One region of the Alteromonas infernus genome, then DNA from elsewhere that is predicted to be linked to it. Evidence: predicted binding sites of a transcription regulator. Region 1 holds the regulator's gene; the other holds the start of a gene.
What was found. Region 1 encodes FliA, which starts transcription of late flagellar genes. Its sites were predicted from a motif close to CTAAAGNTNNNNNNNNNNNNGCCGATA; they were not measured.
Positions count from the first base shown of each region.

Region 2: a site for FliA is predicted at 1,508-1,534, ahead of ACX5J7_RS04050 (DUF3530 family protein). Genes of this name have one in related genera too.

Region 1 is NZ_CACSIG010000031.1:177,701-181,121, reverse strand. It holds gene ACX5J7_RS08255 (chemotaxis protein CheA) at 1-30, opposite strand, end outside; gene ACX5J7_RS08250 (protein phosphatase CheZ) at 43-798, opposite strand; gene cheY (chemotaxis response regulator CheY) at 833-1,216, opposite strand; gene ACX5J7_RS08240 (RNA polymerase sigma factor FliA) at 1,253-1,984, opposite strand; gene ACX5J7_RS08235 (MinD/ParA family protein) at 1,981-2,847, opposite strand; gene flhF (flagellar biosynthesis GTPase FlhF) at 2,853-3,421, opposite strand, start outside.
Region 2 is NZ_CACSIG010000017.1:43,765-47,185, forward strand. It holds gene ACX5J7_RS04045 (hypothetical protein) at 74-397, opposite strand; gene ACX5J7_RS04050 (DUF3530 family protein) at 689-1,426, opposite strand; gene rluA (bifunctional tRNA pseudouridine(32) synthase/23S rRNA pseudouridine(746) synthase RluA) at 1,589-2,305, opposite strand; partial or broken gene rapA (RNA polymerase-associated protein RapA) at 2,345-3,421, opposite strand, start outside.

The DNA of each region.
Region 1 (3,421 bases):
TAATATATCCTCGTCAACATCAAACGACATGCGCCCGCTCCCCTAAAAACCTAAGCTAGACAGAAGATCATCTACGTCATCTTGGCCAGAAACGACATCATCGCGTTTCTCGGCGTCAATAATTGGGCCTTCTGCCTCTACACCATCAACCTTATCGGCCTTAACGCTAGATGGTTTAGTTTGTTCTTCACCTTCGCGCTCGCCAAACATGGTTAGCATATTAACTAAGCTATCTTCTACCTCTTTTACAAGGTCGATAACGCGACGGATAACTTGACCCGTTAAGTCTTGATAGCCTTGAGCCATCAATACTTCGGTAAGTAACTGTGTAAGTTTAGCTGACTGAAGCGAACCGTCTTCCAATAATTCGTCTAAATCTGCACATAACGCTTTGAACTCGCCCAACTCGATTTGGCGGTTCATGAGCTTTTTCCACTCAGGCATCACTTTTTCGATACGCGCCGACAGCATTTCCGCTATCGGCATACTCGCTTCCACAGCGTCCATTGTAGTATTAGCTGCTTTTTCGGTTTCTTCAATTACGTAGGTTAGGCGGGATTGTGCATCGGGAATATCGTCGGTAGCTAAGTTTTTGATGCGGTCGTCAATTTGAAAATTATTTAACGCGTCATGGAGTTGACGCGTTAACTTTCCTACTTCAGCAAATAGCTCAACGTTTTCCTTCATTGAGGCAGCTTCAAGTAGAGCGTTAGCAGACGCGTTGTCACCTTCTTCCAGATAGGTGACAAGCTGTTTGGCCTCTTCTAACGAAATTGGAACGTTTACATTCGTTGTCATCCAGTAAACCTCATTTATCTGGTGAGCGTCTGGATCAACCTAAACGTTCGAAAATTTTATCTAATTTTTCTTTTAAAGTTGCAGCGGTGAATGGTTTAACGACATAGCCGTTAACGCCCGCTTGTGCAGCGGCAACAATTTGCTCTTTTTTCGCTTCTGCAGTTACCATTAGTACAGGTAAATGCTTAAGTTTGTCGTCGGCTCTTATTGCGCGCAGCAAATCGATACCTTGCATTCCTGGCATGTTCCAATCGGTAACAACGAAATCAAAATCACCTTGCTGCAGCATAGGCAATGCAGTGCTTCCGTCATCCGCTTCCTGGATGTTAGAAAAACCTAAATCTTTAAGCAGGTTTTTGATGATACGTCTCATGGTTGAAAAATCGTCAACCACAAGAATTTTCATGCTTTTGTCCAAAATAGCCTCCAATGAGGGGTTAATTGTTATTAATTTCTATTCTTCGTCAGCTTGCCACGACTTCATTCGTGATTTGAGTTTTAACATGGCCTGACTGTGAATTTGGCTGACTCTTGACTCACTAACATCAAGAACTTCGCCAATTTCTCTTAAGTTCAGTTCTTCATCATAGTACAGTGAAAGAACAATTGCTTCTCGTTCAGGTAATGTCGTAATGGCATGGGCAAGCGCTTTTTGAAACGCGCCTTGCATTAAATCTTCAAGCGGCGCATCACTACCTCTACTCTGCTCAGTAGTAATTACATCTTCCGACACACCTAAATCTTCAATACCTACCAGCTTTCCCGCATTAACCTCATTAAGCATTTGGTGATAGTCCTGCAAGCTTACATTAAGCTTATCAGCAATATCAGAATCTCTCGCATCGCGGCCTGTTTCGCTCTCTACCTGTGAAATAGCCTCGGTAATAGCACGTCCATTTCTATGTACTGAACGCGGGGTCCAATCGCCTTTACGTATCTCATCTAACATAGCACCACGAATGCGAATGCCTGCGAAAGTTTCAAAGCTCGCGCCTTTCGACCCGTCGAAGTTACGCGCAGCTTCTAGCAAACCAATCATACCCGACTGGATCAGGTCATCAACAAGAACACTGGCCGGCAATCGCGCAATCAAGTGATGCGCAATGCGCTTAACCAATGACGCATGTCGTTCGACTAACTGCGATTTATCGGTTTGTTGACGATAAGCGGCGGCCTTGCTGTTCAACGCTGACTTCCTACTGCTTTTTCTGCAACGAGTTGTTCAATAAAAAACTCTAGGTGACCGCCCGGTTGTGCCGGAATGGGCCACGTAAGGGCTCTACTCGCAAGCTGAGTAATCGCAACAGCGGCGGGAGAACCCGGATACGCATCAACAATAGCCGTTTGTTTTCTCACGGCTTTGCGGATATTCTCATCAAAAGGTACGGTTGCCACTAATTCTAGTGCAACATCTAAAAAACGCCCTGTCACTTTGCTTAATTTGCTAAATAATTCCTGACCTTCCCGTACATCGCGAACCATATTCGCCACAACTTTAAAGCGAAATACACCGTGCTCACGATTAAGAATCTTTATTAAGGCATAGGCGTCAGTTAACGAGGTGGGCTCATCGCAAACCACTACCATGATGTCTTGAGAAGCTTTTGAAAAACTCAACACCATGTCTGAAATACCGGCCGCGGTATCTACGATGAGTACATCGATTTGCGAACGCAATTCACTAAAGGCTCTGATAAGACCCGCGTGCTGCGTTGGCGATAATTCTGCCATTGATTGCGTGCCAGAGGTGGCAGGCGCAATTTTAATACCGTGGGGGCCGGTGACTAACACTTCATCAAGCGTGCACTCGCCAGATAGCACGTGGGAAAGGTTTTTCTCAACCCGCAAACCTAGCATTACGTCTACGTTCGCCAGCCCGAGGTCGGCGTCGAGAACCATAACTCGCTTACCCTGCTTCGCCATAGCGATAGCGGTGTTTAGCGTAATGTTTGTTTTACCTACGCCACCTTTACCTCCGGTGACGGCGATAACTTTGATTAACCGTGATTGCTTCATTTTTCTTAAGCTACTCGCTTGGTCGTCAATCATACTGCTTATGCTGTTTTAATTGCGTTGTTGCTACTAGTATGATTCAAACCGTACTTTTTATAAAGCTTTGCAGCGGCAGAAACTAAAGATTTTGCCTCCGCAATCTTAATGTCTTCAGGTACTTTCTGACCGTCGGTGACATAACTAACCGGCAGTTGATATTCAACTGCAGCGCTCAATACCTCTCCTAAAGAGTAGCATTCATCTAACTTTGTGAAAATACAGCCACTTAGTTCGATATCATCATAAGCCTTAATGATGCGCTGTAGGGCAGGATATTGTGTATTTGCCTGCGCTACCAAATATTTTTTAACTTTTGGCATTTGACCATTATCAAACTGCTTAATCTGTTTAATTAAACGGCTATCCCGTTGGCTAAACCCTGCCGTATCAATCAATACTAGACGCTTATGACGAAGTTGGAATAATAAATCCGCAAGTTCTTCACTAGTCTGCGCTTTTCTCACCGTACAACCAATAATTTTTCCGTATGTCGCGAGCTGCTCATAGGCCGCAATTCTATACGTATCTATGGTAATCATTGCTACTGAATCTGCACCGTACTTTTGTGCAT
Region 2 (3,421 bases), on a different contig from region 1:
CATTGAGCGGCAATAGGTAAGTATCGACATCCTGTGACGTTGTTGGTCACTTATTTTTGCCGTAGACGGGAGCCTAAGGGCGTATCCCCACGCAGTCCAAAGGGCAATGACCTAATCCTTCGAGAAAATTGACGCAGTTATTAAGTTCATCAATGAGAAACTGATCTTTTGTCAGTTTCTCTTCGTTCCAGTAATGCACTTGATGAAGTACATGCCAAAACACCCGTTCTTTTTGTGTATAGGGCTGGGTTAACGTGTATTCAATTTGGCCCCACTCTTCCATACTATCCCAGAAAAATAGCTCGATCTCCTCGATAGGAAGCTCTCCTTGCCAAAATGCTCTCAAATAGAAACACAGCTGCTTTGCTTTGTTGTCTACAAAATCTTGAACATTCACAAGTAATTCAACCGTCTCTGTTTGCTATGAAATATTATAGTCTATAACGCAGTTACCACGTGCCAGGGCAGGGTATTATTTTGTCTGAAATACTTAGGTAACTGTTTTGGGTGCTAATTTAGCCTAATCGGTAGGTGAATAAATTACCAGCCCAAGTGGCGAGTCCAGCCTATGGCGCTATTTGCAACCATCTGAATTTGTGGGGGTTTGTGAATATCTCTTATACTAAAGGTTAAAGAATTATTTGGAATATTTATTTGCCGGTAGTGCAACTTTAGTGCGTTTTTTGCTCTAATTTTCCTTTTTTAATGTGGTATTGCTCTCCCAATCATTAAAGTTGTTAAGAGAAACATCTAGGACAGGGTAGTTGGCCTGAGCCATGGTTTCTATTACTAAGTTATTGGTTGACTCTTCGGGCCAAAAGGGCGATATGGCAATGAATGTATCTGGGTCTAAGGCGGGCTGTTGTTCTGTGGCAGACAAAAATGTGGTGGCAAGCATGCCTTGGGCTATTACCATGCGATAGCCGCCTCGGTCCTGTAAATAATTATTCAACGCGCTGAGTTGAAGCGTGAGCGAAGTAACGGTCATTTCGAAGCTAAGGTATTGTGTGAGTTGATTGCTACGAGGGTGTATCTCATTGGGTTGTGATGAAGGCGCGCTATCACCCTCATTCGAAGAACCAGGAATCGTATCTTCGTTTATTGGCTCACTGGGTGTTACGGGTAAATGAAAAGGGCTAATGACTACGTTCCAGCCTTTTTCTGCGAGCAAATCGGCAAGGCTATTGCCTTGTGAAAGTGTGAGGCTAGATGGGAAAGGTTCGGTAAGAACTATGGCTGTACCAAGAGGCAGTGGTGTTTTGGCCCCTATTTCAATGATCGGTGCTTCGCCTTCACCCACCATGATTGTTCTTACTTCACCAGGTAAGTAAGCATTACTCACGTCTTTCAGAAAGTTGCTGTGCGCCGTCATAGGTAAGAGGGATACGATGACAGCAAATAACAGAAGGATAGTTTGCCTTTTCATAGAAGAGAGATTTACCTTTTAGTTCTACCCATTAACTGGTGCTTTACCCGTTGCTTCGTTTGTACCAATAACTGAAACAGTTATCGGCACTCTAAGTAAAAACTATAGCAATGGTTAAAAAGAATAACGGGGGGGCACGTCATAGTAAAAGGCAAATTAACGCTAGTCTCTATCAATAGAAAGGGCGCTCGGGCGATAATGGCTAAACGGGATAGGGGTTTTAAAATGTAACCACTTTTCCAATGTTGGGTGAGTCAAGCTTAAACTTTCAGCGTGAAGTTGAAGGCGAGGGGCCATACTAAGCGCCTCGTCATGAGCATACAACCGGTCACCTAAGATTGGGTGGCCCAAGGCTAGCATGTGTACCCGTAGTTGGTGTGAGCGCCCTGTAATGGGATATAACGCCACTAAGGTATAGCGGCGCGCTGCATCGTCAGTGGCACGCTCAATGACTTCAAACCGCGTAATGGCTTTTTTGCCCCGTTCGAAGTCCACCATTTGTTTTGGTCTATTAGGCCAGTCGCAGATAAGGGGTAAGTCTACTTCGCCCGAATCTTCCTCTATATGGCCGTGAACCCGCGCGAAATAGCGTTTTTGGGTTAGCCGAAGCTCGAACTGCTTAGAGATATGGCGATGACTGTCTTTGTTAAGTGCCAGTACTAAAATACCCGAAGTGGCCATATCTAACCGGTGTACCACGGTAGCAGTGGGGTACACAGTGTTAACACGGCTAATCAGAGAGTCGCGGTGTTCTAGTGCTTTACCGGGAACACTCAATAGCCCGCTGGGTTTGTGTGCTACCACCATATCCTCATCCTGATACAAAATATCAAGATAAGGCGTCATTGGTGGGTTATAAACAAAGCTCGGGTTAGCCATTGCGTTGTGTCACTTATAAGTAGCCGTTAAGGAGGAGCGTTACGGATTGTTTACCACAATTCGCAACGCATCTAGCTGAACATCAGCTTCCTGAATTACCTTATCAAGGGCATTCATTTGAGTTTCAATGAACTCAATTTCACTGTCTCGCACCGCTGGATTGCGCTTTTGTAAGTCGCGTAAACGTTGAATTTCTTCGCCCAAGGTCAAGTGCATGGTATTCAACGCGTCGTGCTGCTTTTGATTGGCCTGCTGGTGGGCAAGCTTACGCGCCTTCTCAATAGCCAACTCAAGTGGCTGTTGCAGGGCTTTCAATAGCTGCGCTGAAATTTTACGTCCAATCTTACGTTTCACATCGAAGCTTAGGTCAGACGCATTTCCTTGGGCATCTAAGCATACGCGTACCGGCGTCTGCGGTAAGAAACGGCTAAGCTGCAGCGCTTTTGGCGCTTGAGCATGAAGAACAAATAACGCCTCTATCCAGTATGCGCCTTTTGGCAGCGACGGCTCAGCAATAAAGCCCATGCTACTCTTGCCGTGAACATCCGTAAGGATAACGTCAATGGCGGTATGAACAAGAGGGTGGTCCCAGCTAAGAAACTGCACGTTCTCTAAGGTTGTTGCCACACGGCGCTTGTAGGTGACTGTCATTCCCTCAGGGTTAAGGCCAGGAAGCTGACTCACCATAGACTCGGTAGGCATAAGAATAAAGCAGTCGTTGCCTTTCTCTTCTTGCTGTACACCGATAGCGTCGAACACGCGGCCCATGAAGCGCGATAGATCTTGTTCGCTATCAAGGGTAACAATGTCTTCGAGTAACTGCTCTACGCGCCCTTCACCAGAGGCATTTAACTCTAGTAAGCGATCTCGTCCGGCCTCCAACTGCGCTACAAGCTGGCTGTTCAGCGTTACGCTCATATTGATAAGTTCATCACAAGCGCTTATATCATCGGGATGTAAGCATGCACCAACAAGCAACGGTTTAACGTCATCGAACACGCCAGAGCCTGTCGGGCAGGTTTTCTCAAATGCGTTTAGTCCTTCATGGTACCAATCTAACAACACATGCTGCGCGGTCTTAGCAAGATACGGTACGTGAATTTGTACTGTTTGCGT